3 regions of the Microbacterium sp. JZ70 genome follow, and region 1 is predicted to be linked to each of the others. Evidence: riboswitches for the same ligand, from Rfam matches in the RefSeq annotation. Region 1 holds a riboswitch; each other region holds the start of a gene.

Region 1 (6,791 bases):
GGCGCTTCTCGCCGCCCGAGAGGGTATGGGGGTTGGCGTCCGCGAGGTGGGCGAGGCGCAGCGCGGCGAGGAGCTCCTCCCCGCGCGCCGAGATCTCCGCGTCGGGCACTCGGAGCGCGCGCATGCCCACCTCGAGCTCGGCGCGCACCGTGTTCGCGAGGAGCTGGTGATCGGGCGACTGCAGCACGGTGCCGATCCGGGTGAGGAGCTCGCGCGAGCGCCATCGGATGGGCGCGGGGCCTGCGCCTGCCGCGAGTTCGGGTGCCGCCGCCACTCGGCCGTCGACCGGCGGCAGGAGCCCTGCGAGCGTGCGCGCGAGGGTCGACTTCCCCGCGCCGTTGCGGCCGGTGATGCCGAGCACCTCGCCGGGGCGCACCTCCAGGTCGACGGGGCCGGCCACGGCCGTGTCGCGCAGGCGCCCCACCTGCAGCGCTTCCGCAGCGAGGAGAGGAGCGCCCGGCGCGTGGCGCGGCGGGCCGGGGCGACGCGGCGGGATGCCCGGCACCCACACGCCGCCCGACGCGAGCTCGGCGCCACGTCGGGCGAGGACGACCTCGGGCGTCCCGTCGGCGACGACGCCCTGCTGACCGCCGCCGAGGACGATCACGCGATCGACGACGGGAAGCCACACGTCGACCCGGTGCTCGACGACGACGAGCGTGGCACCCGTGTGCGCGACGACGCGCGACACCGCGTCGCGCACCTCGACGACCCCCTCGGGATCGAGGTTCGCGGTCGGCTCGTCGAGCAGCAGGAGCCCGGGGCGCATGGCGAGCGCACCGGCGAGGGCGAGGCGCTGCTTCTGCCCGCCCGACAGCGCGGACGTCGAGCGGTCGAGCGGCACGTCGAGGCCGACGATCGCGAGCGCCTCCTGCACGCGCGACCAGATCTCGTCGTGCGGGACGCCGAGGTTCTCGCACCCGAACGCGACGTCGTCCCCGACGCGCGCAAGCACGGCCTGTGCGTCGGGGTCCTGCTGCACGAGCCCGGTCCGTCCGCGTGCGGCCTCCGGCGGCGCGCCGTCGACGAGGAGACGGCCCGCCTGCTCTCCCTCGTCCTCGCCGCCGAGCACGCCGGCGAGCGCCTGCAGCACGGTCGACTTGCCCGATCCGCTCGCTCCGAGAAGCAGCACGCGCTCCCCCGGCCGGATCGACAGCGTGACGTCCTGGGCCGCCCATGCCAGGCGCGTGCCGTACCGCCATCCCCACCCCTCGGCGAGGATGCCGCAGGGGCGGGTCTCCGCGGCCGTCACGTCAGACGCGTCGCGCGACGTCGCGCCCCGCGGCGAAGCGGCTGAGCGCTCCGGTCGCCGCGAGTGCGCGCACGATCGCCCAGCCGCCGAGGCCGGCGATGACGGCGCCCGACAGCGTCGTCGACGCGATGTAGATGGCCGTGAAGGCCGCGTCAGCCCCCGCGTACCAGTTGACGATGTCGTTGATGCCGCAGGCGAGGCCCGCCGCAGCGCCCGCGAGCGCCGCGACGACGGGACCGAAGGCGCGGTACAGGAAGATCGCGAGGACGATCTCGGCGCCGAGGCCCTGCACGAGGCCGGAGACGATCGTGAGCGGACCCCACTGGTTGCCGACGAGCGCCGAGATCACGGCGGCGAGCAGCTCGGTGTAGAGCGCGGCGCCCGGCTTGCGGACGACGAGTCCGCCGATCACGCCCGCGATGAGCCACGGGCCGGCGACGAGGCCGCCGAGCCCGGGCAGGAGCGGGCTGAGCAGCGTGCTCGGCAGCTCGTAGGCGATGTTCCAGACGAGGAACACGACCGCGCACGCGACGCCGATCACGCTCGCGACGACGATGTCGACGACCCGCCACGTGAAGCGGCGGCCGGTCGCGGTCTGTCCTGCGGAAACGGACGTGGACATTCGTTCTCCTTCCTTCGCCGGCATGACCCGGATCAGGTTCGACGGTCGACGCGCGGCTCGCGTCCTCTCAGTCCGGCTCGGCGGACTCCCGTGTGATGTGGGCTGATTCTACTCGCATCCCACGAGCCGCTTCCCGTCTTCGCAGGAGCAGCGGGTACCGTATGCGGGTGGCAATCGACGACATCCCTGCGGCGGAGACCGCGCCGTCGCAGGACGCCGCTGCGGCGCTCACGGCGCTCGGCTGGGTCGACCCCGACGCCGTCGCCGCCTCGCGCACGGCCGGCGCGCTTCCCACGAGCCGCCTCGTGCCCGTCGAGCCGTCGCTCCTTCCGCCGCGCACCCGCCGCCGGTTCTGGCTCGGGCCGACCGTCACTCTCGGCGTGCTCGCCCTCGGCTACGTCGCGTCCTGCGCGGTGTGGCCGCTCGCGAACGTCGCCCCCACCATCTCGGATCTCACCGTCGAGACGCCGATCGGCGAGGAGTTCCCCGTCACCTGGCCGGAGGACGGCATCGCCGCCCTCGCTGCGGAGGGCGGCCCCGGCGGCCCGATCGCCTCGAGCGACGAGGCGCTGCCGATGGCGAGCATCACGAAGATCATCACCGCGCTCATGATCATCGAGCGCGAGGGCCTCGAGCTGGGTCAGGATGGGCCGTCCTACGCCTTCACGCAGGCCGACAGCGACGAGTACTGGGCCTATCTCACGGCCGATGAGTCGTCGCTCGATGTCCCCGTGGGCGGCACGCTCACGCTGCACGAGATGCTGCAGGGCGTCATGCTCGGCTCGGCGAACAACTACGTCGACCGGCTCGTCCTCGAGCTGTGGGGCACGCAGGAGGCCTGGCTCGCCGATGCGCAGGCCTGGCTCGCGCAGCACGAGCTCACGGGCATCACGGTGGCCGACCCGAGCGGCATCGACCCGGCGAACACCGCCGACGCGCGCTCGCTCATCCGCCTCGCCGAGATCGCGCTCGAGGATCCGGTCCTCGCGAGCATCATGGCCGAGGACTCCGTCGTGCTCCCGGGAGCGGGGCTCGTCGAGAACTCGAACCCGCTCATCGGGGACGAGGGCGTGGTCGGCCTGAAGACCGGCTCGCTGTGGTCGACGGGCACGCAGTACTGGAACCTCCTGTCCGCGAAGGAGGTCACGATCGGCCAGACGAGCGTGACGCTCTACGCCGCGGTCGTCGGCCAGCCCGACGACGACAGCCGCGCGATCGTGAGCCGCGAGCTCCTCGCGCAGCTCGAGGAGGGCATGCAGCTGACGACCGCGGTCGCCGCCGAGGTGCCCGTCGCGCACGTCAGGACCGAGTGGGGCGCGCAGAGCACGATCGTGACCGCCGACGAGGCCCAGGTGATCTCGTGGCAGGGCGTCGCGCCATCCACCGATCCGTCGTACGAGGTCGAGCTCGGAGCCGAAGCCGGCGACGAGGTCGGCACGCTGGCCGTGCAGGGAGGGATGGACGACACGAGCGTCGCGCTCACCCTCACCGACGACGTGCCCCCGCCCTCCTTCTGGTGGCGGCTCACGCACCCGCTGTCGCTGCTCGGCCTCGACTGACCCGACCGACCGAGCATGTCTCGCTCGGCGCGGGATACGGCGTCCCTATCCCGCCGAGAGTGAGACATGCAGATAGGGCGGCGTGCAAAGCGGGCGGCATCCAGATCGGGCGACATGCAGATCTGGCGAGACGCGGACGGACGGGGTGACAGAGGCGGACTGCCCGTGACAGAGGCGGACCGCCCGGGGAGGGAGCGGCCCGCCCTCTGATCAGGCGTCGGCGAGACCGGGAACGACGTACCGCCGCTCGTTGCCGAAGCGGTGCGCGGTGATCGACACCGCCTGCTCGTGCAGGAACGGCAGCATCTCCACGCGGCCGGCCGACGTCACGGGACCGTCGTACACGGCGACGTTGGGGGCGCCGTCCGTCGCCGCCACGACGTCGGCGAGCGCACCGCCGAGGAGGCGGATGCGCCCGCCCGTCTGGGCGAGGCGCGCCGCGCGGGCCGCCCACGCCTCCGCATCCTCGAACGCCACCTCGACGCCTGCGTCCGTCAGCCACGTCGCGACCCGCTCGGGAAGAGCAGTCGGCGTGCTCACGACGAGCTCTGCGCCGACACGCAGCCCCGCGGCCGCCACCCGCACGAGCTCCGCCGCCGGGCGTCCGTCGAAGCGGATCGTCACGGGAACCGGCGCGTACCGGAGCACGTTCTGCTCGAGCCGGAGGCCCTGCACATCCCGCGCGACGCCGAACTCCTCCGCGAACGCGACGACGTCGGTCGCGAGCGCCTTCTCGAGCCACTCCGCGCCATCCGCGGTGCCGAGCGCCTCGACCGCGCGCCGTGCCGCGTCATCCGCCTTGCTCGCCGTCACGACGGGCGCATCCGTCCAGGTGCCGAGCCCGAAGAGGTAGCTGGGGCCGCCGGCCTTCGTCCCGGCGCCGACCGCCGACTTCTTCCAGCCGCCGAACGGCTGGCGCTCGACGATCGCGCCGGTCGTGCCGCGGTTCACGTAGGCGTTGCCGACGTCGATGCGCGAGAGCCACCGGGCGATCTCGTCCTCGTCGAGGGCGTGCAGCCCCGACGTGAGGCCGTAGTCGACGGCGCGCACGAGGTCGATCGCCTCGTCGAGGGTCTCGGCCGTCATGATGCCCAGCACGGGGCCGAAGTACTCCGTGAGGTGGAACTCGCTGCCGGGCTGCACGCCATCGCGGATGCCGGGCGTCCACAGCGCGCCGGAGTCGTCGAGCTGCTTCGGCTCGCGCACCCACGTCTGACCGGGCTCGAGCTCGGTGAGGGCGCGGCGGAGCTTGCCCTCAGCGGGGCCGATGAGAGGGCCGATCCGGGCGGCGGCCTGCCACGGCATGCCCACCTCGTAGCCCTCGACGGCGTCGACGAGCTGGCGGCGGAACCGCTCGCTGCGGGCGACCGATCCCACGAGGATGACGAGCGACGCCGCCGAGCACTTCTGGCCGGCGTGGCCGAACGCCGAGTACGCGACGTCCTTCGCGGCGAGGTCGAGGTCCGCCGACGGGGTGACGATGATCGCGTTCTTCCCGCTCGTCTCGGCGAGGAGCGGGAGGTCGCGCCGGAACGACCGGAAGAGCTCGGCGGTCTCGTACGCGCCGGTGAGGATGACGCGCTCGACGCGCTCGTGCGACACGAGACGGCGGCCCAGCTCGTTCTCCTCGACCCGCGCGAGACGCAGCACGTCACGCGGGACGCCCGCCTCCCACAGCGCCTCGGCGAGCACGGCGCCGCAGCGTCGCGCCTGCGACGCCGGCTTGAGGACGACCGGCGACCCTGCGGCGAGCGCCGCGAGGGTCGAGCCTGCGGGGATGGCCACGGGGAAGTTCCAGGGCGGCGTCACGACGGTGAGCCGGACGGGCTCGAACGCGGCCCCGTCGACCTCGGCGAGCCGCAGGGCGCTCTCGGCGTAGTAGTGCGCGAAGTCGATCGCCTCGGAGACCTCGGGGTCACCCTGCTCGATGACCTTGCCGCACTCGGACCCCATGACCTCGAGCAGCTCGGCGCGCCGGGCCTCGAGGATGTCGCCCGCGCGATGCAGGATCGCCGCGCGCTCCTCGGGGGCGAGCGCACGCCATCCCTCGCCCGCCGCGACCGCGCCGTCGACGACGGCGTCGACCTCCTCGAGCGTGCGGAGCGTGTGCGCGGCGAGCGTCTCCTCGCCCAGGGTCGACGCCGCCATGCGGGCGCGGATCTCCGCGGCCCAGGCCCGGTTGCCGGCGATGCTCGGGTCGCTGTCGGGCGCGTTGCGGAAGCCGTCGCGCGGACCCTCGGGCTGCGGCTCACGGCGATCCTGCCCCCGGTTGGACGGGGGCACGTCGCTCGGCATGAGGTCGATCGACGCGAGGAAGCGGTCGCGCTCGCGCGCGAACAGGGCGGGATCGGCGTCGAGGTCGAACACGGCCGACATGAAGTTCTCCGGGCTCGCGCCCTCCTCGAGGCGGCGGATGAGGTACGCGATCGCGACGTCGAACTCGTCGGGGTGCACGACCGGCGTGTAGAGGAGGAGCGACCCGACCTCGCGGCGCACGACCGCGGCCTGAGCCGTGGCCATCCCGAGGAGCATCTCGAACTCGAGGCCCGGGCCGCCGGCGATGCTGCGGCGCTTCGCGAGCAGCCACGCGAGCGCGATGTCGAAGAGGTTGTGGCCCGCGACGCCGATGCGCACCGATCGCACGCGCTCGGGGTGCAGCGCGAAGTCGAGCACGGCCTTGTACGACGCGTCGCTGTGCTGCTTGCTCGGCCAGGTCGCGAGCGGCCAGCCGTGGGTCTCCGCGTCGACCTGCTCCATGGGGAGGTTCGCGCCCTTCACGACGCGGACCTTGATCGGGGCGCCGCCTCCCGCGACGCGCTCACTCGCCCATTCCTGAAGGCGCATCATCGCGCCGAGCGCGTCGGGGAGGTATGCCTGGAGGACGATGCCGGCCTCGACGTCGTGGAACTCCGGGCGCTCGAGAAGGCGCATGAACACCGCGAGCGTGAGGTCGAGGTCCTTGAACTCCTCCATGTCGAGGTTGATGAACGTGCCGTTCGCGCGAGCGGCCGTGTAGAGCGGCGCAAGCGCGGCCACGGCGTGGTCGACGGCCTCGTTGAACGCCCACGGGCTGTGCGGCGCGACGGTCGAGGACACCTTGATCGAGACGTAGTCGACGTCGTCGCGCTCGATGAGGCGTCGGGTTCCGGCGAGGCGCTTGTCGGCCTCGCGCTGGCCGAGGATGGCCTCGCCGAGGAGGTTCACGTTGAGGCGGATGCCCTCGCCGCGCAGGCGCGCGAGCGTCGATCCGAGCTTCTCGTCGCGCGCGTCGACGATGAGATGCCGGACCATCCGGCGCAGGACGGCGCGGCTCGCGGGCACGACGACGCTCGGGAGGACGGGCGCGAGGGCGCCGCCG
Region 2 (6,791 bases), 500 kb from region 1:
GCGCTCGTCGAAGGCGGGCGGCAGCGGCGAGGGCAGGTCGCGGAGGGGGAACCACGCCAGGTCGTCCGACTCATCGCTCACCTGCAGTGCCACGGCGTCGCGGTCGACGACGGCCGCGACGCCGACGTCGAGGTGCGATGCGCACCGGCCGAACCGCGAGCTCAGCGGATGGTGGTCGAGATCGACGACCCGGACGTCGCGGAGGAGACCGCGGGAGACGCCCGTCTCCTCCTCGAGCTCGCGTGCGGCGGCCTGCGCGAGCGACGTGTCCCCGGCCTCGAGGTGGCCGCCCGGCTGCACCCAGAACCTCCCCTTGCCGTGGAGGCAGAGGAGGATCTGCTCGCCGGTCGAGTCGAAGACGAACAGGCTCGCCGTGAGGTGCGCGGGCGGTCCCTCGCGGTCGAGCGCGGCCGCGCCGTGCGCCTCGAGAGCCGCGACGAAGTCGTCGTGCGCGGGGACCGACGGCCCCACCAGGGCGACGGCCTCGCGCGCGGACGCGAGCAGGGAGGAGCGCGGGTCGATCACGGCTTCGAGCCTGTCACAGGCCGGGGACCGGAGCGAGGATCCGAGTGACCGACAGTCGTCGGTGAAATCACCATGCACAGACATGAAGCGAACCAGGGAGCAGATCGGTAAGACACGGACCGGCACCACTGTGCACATTGCCGCCCGATTTTGCTCGATCGGCCCATGAGGCGGATACTCATGTCGCGCGCGTCCCCCGCGCACCGAGACCATGAGCATCCTCCGCACCCCGCACAGCGCCCTCGAGAGCGTCACGGTGGTCGGCCCCGGCCGACTGGGCCGGAGCATCGCCCGTGCCCTCCGGGCGGCCGGCGTCGTCGTGCACGGCCCGGTCGGGCGCGGCGAGGAGATCCCCGACGCGCCGGTCGTGCTGCTGTGCGTTCCGGACGGCGAGATCGCTGCCGCGGCGCACGCCGCGACGGCGGCGGGGCGGATGATCGGCCACACCTCCGGCGCGGTGCCGATCCACGATGTCGACTTCGGCCTCCACCCCCTGCAGACGTTCACCGGCGATGACAACCCGGCCGTGTTCCGCGGCATCGCGTGCGCGGTCGCGGGGCGCTCGGACGAGGCGCTCGAGACCGCGACGGGCATCGCGCTCCTGCTCGGCGCACGCGCGTTCCCTCTCGATGAGGCCCACCGGGCGGCCTACCACGCAGCCGCGTCGGTCGCGGCGAACTTCCTCGTGACCATCGCCGATGCCGCGGAGCGGATCGCCGAGACCGCGGGCATCCCGGCCAAGGAGGCGCGCCTGCTCCTCGCGCCGCTCGTGCGGCGCACCGTCGAGAACTGGGCGTCGGGAGGACCGGCGACAGCCCTGACGGGCCCGATCGCCCGCGGGGACGAGGAGACGGTCGAGCGCCAGCGCGCGGCGATCTCGGCCGGCCGGCCCGAGCTCGTCCCGCTCTTCGACGAGCTGTGCGAGGCGACCCGCGCGCTCGCACGCAGGAAGGAGCACGCGACATGAGGATCGTGCGCACCGTGTCCGACATGCGCGCCGCCGTGCGCACCGCGCGAGCCGAGGGCGCCTCGATCGGCCTCGTCCCCACGATGGGGGCCTTCCACGAGGGACACCTCTCGCTCATGCGCCGTGCGCGGGAGGCGTCCGACGTCGTGGTCGTGTCGCTCTTCGTCAACCCCACGCAGTTCGGGGCGAACGAGGACCTCGGCTCCTATCCGCGCGACGAGGCCAGGGATGCCGCGCTCGCCGAGGAGGCGGGAGCGGACATCCTCTTCGCGCCGCCCGTCTCCGAGATGTATCCCGACGGCTTCGCCACGACCATCCACGTGTCCGGCATCACCGACGTGTTGTGCGGCGCGCACCGCGGCCCGCACCACTTCGACGGCGTCGCCACCGTCGTCGCCAAGCTGCTCTCGATCGTGACCCCAGAGGTCGCCTTCTTCGGACAGAAGGACGCGCAGCAGGTGCTCGTCGTGCGCCGGCTCGTCCGCGACCTCGACCTGCCCGTGCGGATCGAGGCGTGCCCGATCGTCCGCGAGCCGGACGGCCTCGCGATGAGCTCGCGCAACGTCTACCTCGATGCCGCAGCGCGGGCGCAGGCGACCGCTCTGAACCGGGCGCTGACCGCGGCGGAGGATCTCGCGGCGCGGGGCGAGCGGGATGGCGCGGTGCTGCTCGCGGCCGCGCGATCCGTCCTCGCGGAGGCCGGCATCGAGCCCGAGTACCTCGAGCTGCGCGACGCCGAGCACCTCCGCCCTCTCGTCCGCGTCGATCGGGACGCGCTGCTCGCGGTCGCGGCCAGGGTCGGCGCCGCACGCCTCATCGACAACCGCATCCTCAAGGGAGAATCCTGATGCGCCGCATCATGCTCAAGTCGAAGATCCATCGCGCCACCATCACGGGAAGCGACCTCAACTACGTCGGCTCGATCACGATCGACCCCGATCTCCTCGAGGCGGCGGACATCCTCGAGCACGAGCAGGTGCACGTGCTCGACGTCGACAACGGCGCGCGCTTCGAGACGTACACGATCGCGGGGGAGCGGGGCTCGGGGGTCATGCAGGTCAACGGCGCTGCCGCCCGGCTCGTGCACGCGGGCGACACGATCATCGTCGTCTCCTACGCCGAGTACGACGAGAAGGACCTCGAGACGTACGAGCCCGTCGTCGTGCACGTCGACCGGGGCAACGGCATCATCCAGGTCGATGACGCGGTCGACCGTCTCCTGACGGCGCGCGCATGAGCACGCGGCCGGCGGCCCGCCCGCGCGTCGCGCCGGCCGACCTCGCCGCGCGCAAGGCCGCAGGCGAGCGCATCGCCATGGTGACCGCCTACGACCATCCCAGCGCGCAGGTGGCAGAGGCGGCAGGCGTCGACGTCGTGCTCGTGGGCGACTCGGCCGCGATGACGGTGCTCGGATACGACAGCACCGTGCCCGTCACCGTCGACGAGATGATCATGCTCACGGCCGCGGTCCGCAGGGGCCTGCAGAGTTCTCTGCTCGTCGCGGACCTGCCCTTCGGCTCGTACGAGGCCTCCGACGAGACCGCCGTCGCGACCGCGCAGCGCTTCGTGAAGGAGACGGGGTGCGATGCGGTCAAGATCGAGCGCGGCGGCACGTCGGTCGATCGCGCGCGCGCCATCGTCCGCGCGGGCATCCCCGTCATGGGGCACGTCGGCCTCACGCCGCAGACGGCGACCGCCCTCGGCGGATACCGTGCCCAGGGCCGGACCGCCGACGACGCGCTCGCGGTGTGCGAGAGCGCACTCGCGCTGCAGGAGGCCGGATGCTTCGCGATCGTCTTCGAGGCGATCCCGAGCGACGTCACGGACGCCCTGATGCCCCGGATGAGCGTCCCCGTGATCGGCATCGGCGCGGGCCCCGCCACCGACGGCCAGGTGCTCGTATTCCATGACCTTCTCGGCATATACGGGGGTCATGCGGCGCGCTTCGTCAAGCGGTACGCGGAGCTGCGGGGGGACATGATCGCCGGCGTCGAGCGCTATGTCGCGGAAGTCCGCGCGGGACAGTACCCCGCGACCGAGCACGGCTACTCCATGCCCGAAGAGGAATCTGCCCGGCTGAGGGAGCTGCTCGACGCGCTCTGACCCGCCGACTTGCGCGACCGCGGCTCCCTGCTACTCTGATCCGGTCCACACGGGAGTCCCAGCAGGGGCTGAGAACGAGCTGACGCTGCTCGCGACCGTCGAACCTGTTCGGGTCATGCCGGCGTAGGAAGTAGGAGCAGCTCTTTTGCGCACCCTGGAAGCGACGCATTCGCTCGCATATCTGCACGACGACGAGCACGGGATCCGGGTGCCGGTCACCCGCATCGCGCTCACGGACTCGCCGAACGGCGAGCGGAACGAGCCGTTCACGGCCTATCGGACGTCGGGTCCGGGCAGCGACCCGGTGAGGGGGCTGCCGCCGCTGAGGGCCGACTGGATCGCCGCACGCGGCGACGTCGAGGAGTACGACGGGCGCCCGCGCGACCTCCACGACGACGGCCGTGCGGCCGCGCGGCGCGGCGCCGCCTCCGCGGAGTGGCGGGGAGAGTCCGCCCGCCCGCGCCGCGCACGTCCCGGCCGGCGCGTGACGCAGATGCACTACGCGCGGCAGGGCGTCATCACGCCCGAGATGCGGTTCGTCGCGCTGCGCGAGGGGTGCGACGTCGAGCTCGTCCGCTCGGAGCTCGCGGCGGGGCGCGCGATCATCCCGAGCAACATCAACCATCCCGAGAGCGAGCCCATGATCATCGGGCGGGCGTTCCTCGTCAAGATCAACGCGAACATCGGGAACTCGGCCGTCACGAGCTCGATCGCCGAGGAGGTCGAGAAGCTCCAGTGGGCGACGACGTGGGGCGCCGACACGGTCATGGACCTCTCCACGGGCGACGACATCCACACAACGCGCGAGTGGATCATCCGGAACGCGCCCGTGCCGATCGGGACGGTCCCGATCTACCAGGCGCTCGAGAAGGTCGACGGGCAGGCGCATCGCCTCACCTGGGAGATCTTCCGCGACACCGTGATCGAGCAGTGCGAGCAGGGCGTCGACTACATGACGATCCACGCGGGCGTGCTGCTGCGCTACGTGCCGCTCACGGCAGAGCGGGTGACGGGCATCGTCTCGCGCGGCGGCTCGATCATGGCGGGCTGGTGCCTCGCCCACCATCGCGAGAACTTCCTCTACACGCACTTCGACGAGCTGTGCGAGATCTTCGCGCAGTACGACGTCGCGTTCTCGCTCGGCGACGGCCTGCGTCCCGGCTCGACGGCCGACGCCAACGACGTGGCGCAGTTCGCCGAGCTCGACACGCTCGCCGAGCTCACGCACCGGGCGTGGGAGCACGACGTGCAGGTCATGGTGGAGGGGCCCGGGCACGTGCCGCTGCACCTGGTCCGGGAGAACGTCGAGCGCCAGCAGGAGCTCTGCTCGGGGGCGCCCTTCTACACGCTCGGCCCCCTCGTCACCGACGTCGCCCCGGGGTACGACCACATCACCTCGGCGATCGGCGCGACCGAGATCGCACGGTGGGGCACCGCGATGCTCTGCTACGTCACGCCCAAGGAGCACCTGGGGCTGCCCAACCGCGACGACGTGAAGACGGGCGTCATCACGTACAAGATCGCGGCGCACGCGGCCGACCTCGCGAAGGGTCATCCGGGGGCGCGGGATCGGGATGACGCGCTGTCGAAGGCGCGCTTCGAGTTCCGCTGGCGCGATCAGTTCGCCCTCTCGCTCGACCCCGACACGGCCGAGGCCTTCCACGACGAGACGCTCCCGGCCGAGCCGGCCAAGACGGCGCACTTCTGCTCGATGTGCGGCCCGAAGTTCTGCTCGATGCGGATCTCCCAGGACATCCGCGACCGCTTCGGCGGCGCCGAGGAGCAGGAGGCGATCGCGGCCATGCGCCGGAAGTCCGAGGAGTTCGTCGCCGCCGGCGCGTCCGTCTACCTCGACGAGCCCCGTGTCCGGAGCTGACAGCAGGGTCGACGTCGCCGTCATTGGCGCAGGGGTCGTCGGCACGGCGATCGCCGTCGCGTGTGCGCGCGCGGGGCGCTCGGTGCGACTCATCGACCCCCGCCCGGGAGACGGCGCAACGTATGCCGCGGCCGGAATGCTGAGCCCCGCGGGCGAGCTCCAGCACACCGAGCGCGCTGCCGTGGCGCTCCACCGCGCCGCGGCGGCCGCATACCCCGACTTCGTCGCATCGCTGCCCGGCGGCGCCGCGGCGTGCGGGTACGAGGCCGCCCCGACGCTTCTCGTCGGGGTCGACGACGCCGACCGCCGACGGATCGTCGAGCTCGTGGACGCGGCGCCCGCGGTGCAGGCGGAGCGACGGAGCGTCCGAGAAGCGCGGGCCGCCGAGCCTCTGCTCGCGCCGGGACTCTCGTGCGCGTACGCGGCGGACGGCGACCATCGCGTCGATCCGCGCGCCCTCGTCCGCGCGCTTCGGGGCGCGCTCGCGCCATCCGCTCTCCGTCCGCTCGCGGCGAGGCGCCTGCTGCGCGGGCGGGGCGGTGCTGTGCACGGTGTCGAGCTCTCCGACGGGACAGCGATCGCCGCGGCCGAGGTGGTCGTCGCGAACGCGCTCGGCGCGGCGGACCTGGGCGCGACGCCCCCCGGCGTGCTGCGCGCGGTCCACGGAGACATCCTCCGCCTCCACGCGGCGGGCCTCCCGCGCCTCGCGCACACGGTCCGCGCCCTCGTCCGCGGCCGTGCCGTCTACCTCGTGCCGCGCGTCGACGGCGGGCTCGTCGTGGGCGCGACCGAGCGCGAGGACGCCGACGACGCGGTCTCCGCGGGGGGCGTGTCGGCGCTGCTCCGCGATGCGGCCGAGGTGATGCCGCTCGTCGACGAGTACCTCTTCGTCGAGGCGACCGCCCGCGCCCGTCCGACGACCCCCGATCATCTGCCCCTCGTCGGGCGGACCGCCCCGGGCCTCGTCGTCGCGACGGGAACGCATCGCAACGGCGTGCTGCTCGCCCCGCTCATCGCAGACCTCTGCCGCCGCATCGTCGACGACGTCGCCCCGCCGCGCGGCGTCGAGGCCGACCTGCTCGACCCTGGGCGGTTCGCCCCCACCCGCCTCCAACCCGGGCGCGACGTCGCGCCCCGTGACCGTGAAGGAGTCCTCGCATGATCGAGATCGATGTCAACGGAAGTGCTCTGCGGCTGCCCGAGGGGGCGGCGGTGTCGACGGTCGTCTCGGCGCTCACGGGCCGCGCGGTGACGCCCGAGGGCACGGCCGAGGACGGCGCGCCCCTCGGCGTCGCGGTCGCGGTCGACGCGGTCCTCGTG
Region 3 (6,791 bases), 940 kb from region 1:
TCCGGGAGGTTCGGCGTCACGACGTCGGCGAGCGACAGGAGATCGTGCAGCGCGCGCTCGGCCTCGGCGTCGATGAGGCGATCCCCGCTCGTGGCGATCATGACGGGATCCAGGACCACCGGCGGGCGCGTGTCGAGGCCGCGCAGCCAGTCCGCCACGACAGCGACGATCTCCGCTGTGCCGAGCATGCCGATCTTGACGGCGTCGATGCGGATGTCGGCCGCGAGCGCGTCGAGCTGCTCGCGCAGGAACGACGCGGGCGGCACGTGCACGCCCGAGACACCCTGCGTGCTCTGGGCGGTGAGCGCCGTGATCGCGGCCATGCCGTAGCCGCCGCACGCGGCGATCGACTTGAGGTCGGCCTGGATGCCCGCCCCTCCCGACGGGTCGGAGCCGGCGATCGCGAGGATGTTCGGCACGGCGGTCATGCGACGACCTCGGCGTCCGCCCACTCGAACCGCAGCGCGGCCGCCGCCGCGGCGGGGAACTCCGCCGAGCAGATGGCGCGGACGACCGCGATCCCGGCGGCGCCCGCGCGCCGCGCGTCGCGTGCGTCGCCCGGGCCGACGCCGCCGATCGCGACGCACGGGAACTCGTGCGCGAGCTCGGCGAAGGCCGCGAATCCGGTCCATCCGATCGGAGTCGGATGGTCCTTCTTCGTCGGGGTGGCGCGCACCGCGCCCACGCCCAGGTAGTCGACCGTGCCGGCGGGGAGGCGCCGCAGCGCCTCGAGCTGGCGCGGCAGGCTCGCGCTCAGGCCGATGATCGCGTCGTCGCCCACGAGGCCGCGCACGCGGTCGGCCGGCAGGTCGGTCTGCCCGATGTGCACCCCGTCGACCGCGGCGCCCGCGGCCCGTGCCGCGAGGTACACGTCGACGCGGTCGTTCACGAGCAGCGTCGCACGACCGCGCGTGTGCGCGGCAGCGGCCTCGACGAGGGCGAGGAGATCGGCGGCGGACAGGTCCTTGCCGCGGATCTGCACGGTCGATGCCCCTCCGTCGACCGCCTGGGCGACGACGTCGACGAGCGAGCGGCCGGTGATCGTCGCGGCGTCCGCGACGAGGTAGAGGGAGAGGTCGAGAGGTCGCGCGGTCATGCCGGCACCTCCGTCGCGAAGCGCTCGGGCGCGGAAACGTCGACCGCATCCACCTCCGCGAGCGCGTCGAGGAACGCCACCGCGAACGAGCCGGGGCCCGTCGCGACGGCCGCCGCGCGCTCGGAGGCGGCCGCGTAGACGGCGTGCGCCGCGATCGTGCCCGCGAACGCGGCATCCGGGCCATCCGCCGCCGCGACACAGGCGGCCACGACCGCTCCGAGCGAGCAGCCGCCTCCCGTCATGCGGGTGAGGAGCGCGCTCCCGCCCGCGATGCGCTCCGTGCGCGCGCCGTCGGTGACCGCGTCGACCGCGCCCGACACCGCGACGACCGCGCCCGTGCGCTCGGCGAGCGCGCGGGCGGCGTCGAGCGCCGCATCGACCTCGTCGGCCGCATCGACCCCGCGCCCGCCCGAGCCGGCGCCCGCGAGCGCGAGCACCTCCGAGGCGTTGCCGCGGATCACGGTCGGCCGGTGCGCGAGCAGGTCGCGCGCGACGCCGGTGCGCAGGCCGAGGGCGCCCACGCCCACGGGATCGAGGACCCACGGCGTGCCGGAAGCGCGTGCCGCGGCGACCGCGGCGGTCATCGCCGCGCGCTGCTCGGCGGTCGGCGTCCCGAGGTTGACCAGGAGCGCCGACGCGAACGCCGCGCACTCCCCGGCCTCCTCGGGGATGTCGGCCATCACGGGCGCCGCGCCCACCGCGAGCAGCGCGTTGGCCGTGACGTTCACGACCACGGAGTTCGTGATGCACTGCACGAGCGGCGCGGTCTCGCGCAGTCTCGACAGCACGGCCCCGGGGCCATCGGATACCGACAGGTGCGCGTCACTCATCAGCGACATCCCTCCGCTCGTCCTAACGAGATCAGGTGCATACGGGTGTGATCTCAGTCCCGGATGGGGACACCCCGTGTCACTGCGAGCGAGCATAGCGGGTCCGCGATGGCCCGCGCGCCGGGTCGCCTACGCTCGAAGGGTGACCTCCCCTTCCGCGACCGAGAGCGCCGGCATCCGCGTCGCCGTCTCGACCGTGATCTTCTCGCTGCGCTCGCGGCCCGGGGCCGACGCGCTCATGATCCCGCTCGTGCGCCGCACGCGGGAGCCGTTCGAGGGCGCGTGGGCGCTCCCGGGCGGATGGCTCGACGAGCGGGAGGGGCTCGACGACGCCGCCGCCCGCACGCTCGCCGAGACGACCGCGCTCAGCCCGAGCTACCTCGAGCAGCTCTACGCCTTCGGCGACGTCGACCGCTCCCCCACGCGCGTCGTGTCGGTCGTCTACTGGGCGCTCCTGCGCTCGGACCTCGTGGATGCGCAGCGCGCCGCGGAGGACGCGCCGGAGAACGTCGAGTGGTTCGACGTGGACGACCTGCCGGCGCTCGCCTTCGACCACAACCGGATCGTCGACTACGCCGTGTGGCGGCTGCGCAACAAGGTCGGCTACAGCCGGATCGCGCACGGCCTCCTGCCCGACGAGTTCACGCTGACCGAGCTGCGGGAGGTCTACGAGGCCGTGCTCGGGCGCCGCCTCGACCCGTCGAACTTCCGCCGCCTCCTCGAGGGCTCCGAGGCGCTCCTCCCGACCGAGTCGTTCCGCACCGGCAAGCATCGCCCGGCGCGCCTTTACCGCTACAACTCGGAGGTCGAGCTCGCCGATCGCGGGCCGCTCGGACCGGCCTGAGGAGCCCCGCTCGCCTTTGTGGTCAACCTGACTTAAAGTGGTGTCGACGACTTAGAGTCGAATCGACACGAACAGGGGTCCCCATGGCCGCGACCAGCATCACCCTCACCGCCCGCGACGCGAGCGTCGATCACGAGATCCAGGCGATCGTCTCGGGCGGCGCCGCAGGCTCGACGTGCTCGACCGACCTCGCGGCGGGGCCCTGGAGCTTCGACGCCGTCGCCGGGTACGGCCCCGGCGCCTCGATGGGCGACGTGATCCCGACCGACGCCCCGCGGCAGGGCGAGCTCCCCCGCGCCTACCGCGAGGCCCCGGAAGCCGAGCTGCACGATCGCATCCGGGCGGCGAAGGCGGCGCTCGGCGACCGCGTCGTGGTCCTCGGCCACTTCTACCAGCGCGACGAGGTCGTCCAGCACGCCGACTACGTGGGCGACTCGTTCCAGCTCGCGGGCGCGGCGAAGGCGCACCCCGAGGCCGAGGCGATCGTCTTCTGCGGCGTGCACTTCATGGCCGAGACCGCCGACATGCTGTCCCGCCCGGAGCAGTCCGTCATCCTGCCGAACCTCGCCGCAGGCTGCTCGATGGCCGACATGGCCGACATCGACCAGGTCGAGGAGTGCTGGGAGCAGCTCGCGGACGTGTACGGCCCGCTCGACGTGCCGGACGCGGACGGCCGCGTGCCGGTCGTCCCGGTGACCTACATGAACTCCTCCGCGGCGATCAAGGGCTTCGTCGGCCGCAACGGCGGCATCGTGTGCACGTCGTCCAACGCGCGCACCGTGCTCGAGTGGGCGTTCGCCCGCGGGCGCCGCGTGCTCTTCTTCCCCGACCAGCACCTCGGGCGCAACACCGCCAAGGCGATGGGCGTGCCGCTCGAGCGCATGCCGCTGTGGAACCCTCGCGCGCCGTACGGCGGGTCGTCCGAGGAGACGCTGCGCGACGCCGAGGTCATCCTCTGGCACGGCTTCTGCTCCGTGCACCGCCGCTTCACGGTCGACCAGATCGAGACCGCGCGCGCCGAGCATCCGGGCGTGCGCGTCATCGTGCATCCGGAGTGCCCCATGCCCGTCGTCGACGCCGCCGACGAGGCGGGATCGACCGACTACATCCGCAAGGCGATCGAGGCGGCGACCGAGCCGACCACGTTCGCGATCGGCACCGAGATCAACCTCGTGCGCCGGCTCGCCGCCGAGCACCCGCAGCACACGATCTTCTGCCTCGACCCCGTCGTGTGCCCCTGCTCGACGATGTACCGCATCCACCCCGGCTACCTCGCGTGGGTGCTCGAGGAGCTCGTCGCGGGTCGCGTGGTCAACCGGATCGGCGTCGACGACGCGGTGGCGGACCCGGCGCGCGTCGCGCTCGAGCGGATGCTCGCGGCCAAGCCCCTGCCGACGGGAGGCGCGCGCGCATGACCGGGGTCATCGTCGTCGGAAGCGGCGTCGCGGGCCTCGCGACGGCGCTGCACCTCGCGCGCGGCGGGGCGGATGTGCAGCTGGTCACGAAGGCGGGGATGGCCGACGGCAGCACGCGGCACGCGCAGGGCGGCATCGCGGCCGCGCTCTTCCCCGATGACAGCGTCGAGAGCCACGCGGCCGACACGCTCGCCGCGGGCGCCGGCCTGTGCGACCCCGCGGCGGTCGACGTGCTCGTGTCGGAGGGGCCGGCGCGCGTGCGCGAGCTCATGGACCTCGGCGTCGCGTTCGACCGAGACACCTCGGGCGCACTGGCGCGAGGACTCGAGGCCGCGCACGCGCATCCGCGCATCCTCCACGCGGGCGGAGACGCGACGGGCCTCGCGATCGAGATCGCGCTCATCGCGGCCGCGCTCGAGGCGGGCGTCCGCCTTCGCGAGCGGACGCTCCTCGCCGGCCTCCTCGTGGAGGACGGACGCGTCGCGGGAGTCGAGCTGCTCGCCGACGGGCGCCCTGAGGCGCTCCGGGCGGATGCCGTCGTGCTCGCGACCGGCGGAGCGGGGCGGCTGTGGGCGCGCACCACCAACCCCGACGTCGTGACCGGCGACGGCATCGCGGCCGCCCTGCGGGCGGGGGCCGCGGTCGTCGATCTCGAGTTCGCGCAGTTCCACCCCACCGTGCTCGCCGAGGGCGCGCCGTTCCTCGTCTCCGAGGCGGTGCGCGGCGAGGGCGCCGACCTCATCGACCTCGACGGACGGCGCTTCGTGCTCGACGACCACCCCGACGGCGAGCTCGCGCCGCGCGATGTCGTCGCGCGATCGATCGCCCGGCGGATGGCGGAGCAGGGCGGGCGCCCCGTGCTCCTGGACGCGACGCGCATCGGCCGTCGGCGACTCGAGGCGCGCTTCCCGACGATCGCGAGGGCGCTCGCCGGGCGCGGGCTCGACTGGGCCGCGCACCCGATCCCCGTCGCGCCGGCCGCCCACTACCTCATGGGCGGGATCGCGACCGACCTCGACGGGCGCACGAGCCTGGCCGGCCTCCTCGCCGTCGGCGAGTGCGCGCGCACGGGCGTGCACGGCGCCAACCGCCTCGCTTCCAACTCCCTTCTCGAGGGCGCGGTCTTCGCCGCGCGCGCGGCCGCGGCCATCCTCGCGGCCGAGGTCGATGCGGCGCCCGCGCTCCCCTCCGCGCCCGGCCCGGAGTCGCCGTCGGAGCTCGCCGCCGTCCCGCCCTTCTCGCGCGCCGCCCTGCAGCGGCTCATGTGGGATCACGTGGGGCTCCTCCGCGACGGCGCGGGCCTCGCGCACGCCGTGGCCGTGCTCGCCGCGTGGCAGGACGCCCTCCCCCGTCCGCAGACGGTCGCCGCGCACGAGGACGCGGGGCTCGTGCGCGTGGGCCTCGCCGCGGCGAGCGCCGCCCTCGCCCGGCCCGGCTCGGTGGGGTCGCATTTCCGCACCGACGACGCGTCCGCGCACGCGCGCGAACTCGTCTCAGCGGGTGCCGCATGCTGACGGCGTCGACGATCGAGCGCACCGTCCGCGCCGCCCTCGAGGAGGACGCGCCGTGGGGCGACCTCACGAGCGAGGCGTTCCTTCCCGCATCCGCTCACGCGCAGGCATCGCTCGTCGCGCGCGAGGACGGCGTGTTCAGCGGAGGCGAGGTCTTCCGGGCGGCGTTCGCCCTCACGGATCGCGCGACCGAGGTCGACCTCCACGTGGCGGACGGCGCGCCCTTCGCCGCGGGCGACGTGCTCGCGACCGTCGCCGGGCCGGCCCGCGCGGTGCTCACCGCAGAGCGCATCGGCCTGAACTTCACCCAGCGGATGTCGGGCGTCGCGACGCTCACGGCGCGATTCGTCGCCGAGGTGGCGGGCACGCGCGCGCGGATCGTCGACACCCGGAAGACGACGCCGGGGCTCCGCGCGTTCGAGCGGCATGCCGTCCGCTGCGGCGGAGGGCACAACCACCGGCACTCGCTGTCGGACGCGGTCATGGCGAAGGACAACCATCTCGCCGTGCTCCAGGCCGGCGGCGCCGACCTGACGACCGCCCTCCGCGCGGGCATCGCGCGTCTGCCGCACACGGCGCACGTCGAGGTCGAGGTCGATCGCATCGACCAGATCGAGCCCGTGCTCGCGGCCGGAGTCGACACGATCATGCTCGACAACTTCTCTCTCGACGACCTCCGTCGCGGCGTCGGGATCGTCGGCGGGCGAGCGATCGTCGAGGCGTCGGGCGGCGTCGACCTCGGCACGGTGCGGGGCATCGCCGAGACGGGCGTCGACGTCATCTCGGTCGGCGCGCTGACGCACTCCGCCCGCGCGCTCGACCTCGGTCTCGACATGCGCGTGAGCTGAGCCGTGCTCTACCTCGACAACGCCGCGACGACGCCCGTGCGGCCCGAGGTGCTCGCGGCCATGGAGCCCCACCTGACGCGCGCATTCGGCAACCCGTCGAGCCACCACACGGTCGGCGAGCGAGCCGCGCGCGCTCTCGAGGACGCCCGCGCCAGGGTCGCGGCCGTGCTCGGGATGCGCCGAGGCGACATCGTCTTCACCTCGGGCGGAACCGAGGCGAACAACCTCGCGGTGAAGGGGATCGCCC

What was found. A riboswitch is a leader RNA that binds a small molecule or an ion and turns the genes downstream of it on or off. The one in region 1 is predicted to bind thiamine pyrophosphate.
Region 2: linked by a shared signal. The riboswitch ahead of thiC (phosphomethylpyrimidine synthase ThiC) and the one ahead of M1D46_RS00060 (ECF transporter S component) in region 1 are both predicted to bind thiamine pyrophosphate.
Region 3: linked by a shared signal. The riboswitch ahead of thiM (hydroxyethylthiazole kinase) and the one ahead of M1D46_RS00060 (ECF transporter S component) in region 1 are both predicted to bind thiamine pyrophosphate.

The regions. Positions count from the first base shown of each region.
Region 1 covers NZ_CP096405.1:10,230-17,020, forward strand. Annotated here, with positions in the region: gene M1D46_RS00055 (ABC transporter ATP-binding protein) at 1-1,252, opposite strand, end outside; gene M1D46_RS00060 (ECF transporter S component) at 1,254-1,874, opposite strand; TPP riboswitch at 1,866-1,976, opposite strand; gene M1D46_RS00065 (D-alanyl-D-alanine carboxypeptidase family protein) at 2,042-3,433, shown strand; gene M1D46_RS00070 (bifunctional proline dehydrogenase/L-glutamate gamma-semialdehyde dehydrogenase) at 3,644-6,791, opposite strand, start outside.
Region 2 covers NZ_CP096405.1:514,254-521,044, reverse strand. Annotated here, with positions in the region: gene M1D46_RS02315 (NUDIX hydrolase) at 1-525, opposite strand, end outside; gene M1D46_RS02310 (DUF2520 domain-containing protein) at 737-1,492, shown strand; gene panC (pantoate--beta-alanine ligase) at 1,489-2,340, shown strand; gene panD (aspartate 1-decarboxylase) at 2,340-2,729, shown strand; gene panB (3-methyl-2-oxobutanoate hydroxymethyltransferase) at 2,726-3,595, shown strand; TPP riboswitch at 3,635-3,742, shown strand; gene thiC (phosphomethylpyrimidine synthase ThiC) at 3,741-5,471, shown strand; gene M1D46_RS02285 (FAD-dependent oxidoreductase) at 5,458-6,633, shown strand; gene thiS (sulfur carrier protein ThiS) at 6,630-6,791, shown strand, end outside.
Region 3 covers NZ_CP096405.1:2,723,188-2,729,978, forward strand. Annotated here, with positions in the region: gene thiD (bifunctional hydroxymethylpyrimidine kinase/phosphomethylpyrimidine kinase) at 1-428, opposite strand, end outside; gene thiE (thiamine phosphate synthase) at 425-1,096, opposite strand; gene thiM (hydroxyethylthiazole kinase) at 1,093-1,926, opposite strand; TPP riboswitch at 1,918-2,013, opposite strand; gene M1D46_RS12625 (NUDIX hydrolase) at 2,165-2,770, shown strand; gene nadA (quinolinate synthase NadA) at 2,854-4,185, shown strand; gene nadB (L-aspartate oxidase) at 4,182-5,699, shown strand; gene nadC (carboxylating nicotinate-nucleotide diphosphorylase) at 5,693-6,544, shown strand; gene M1D46_RS12645 (cysteine desulfurase family protein) at 6,548-6,791, shown strand, end outside.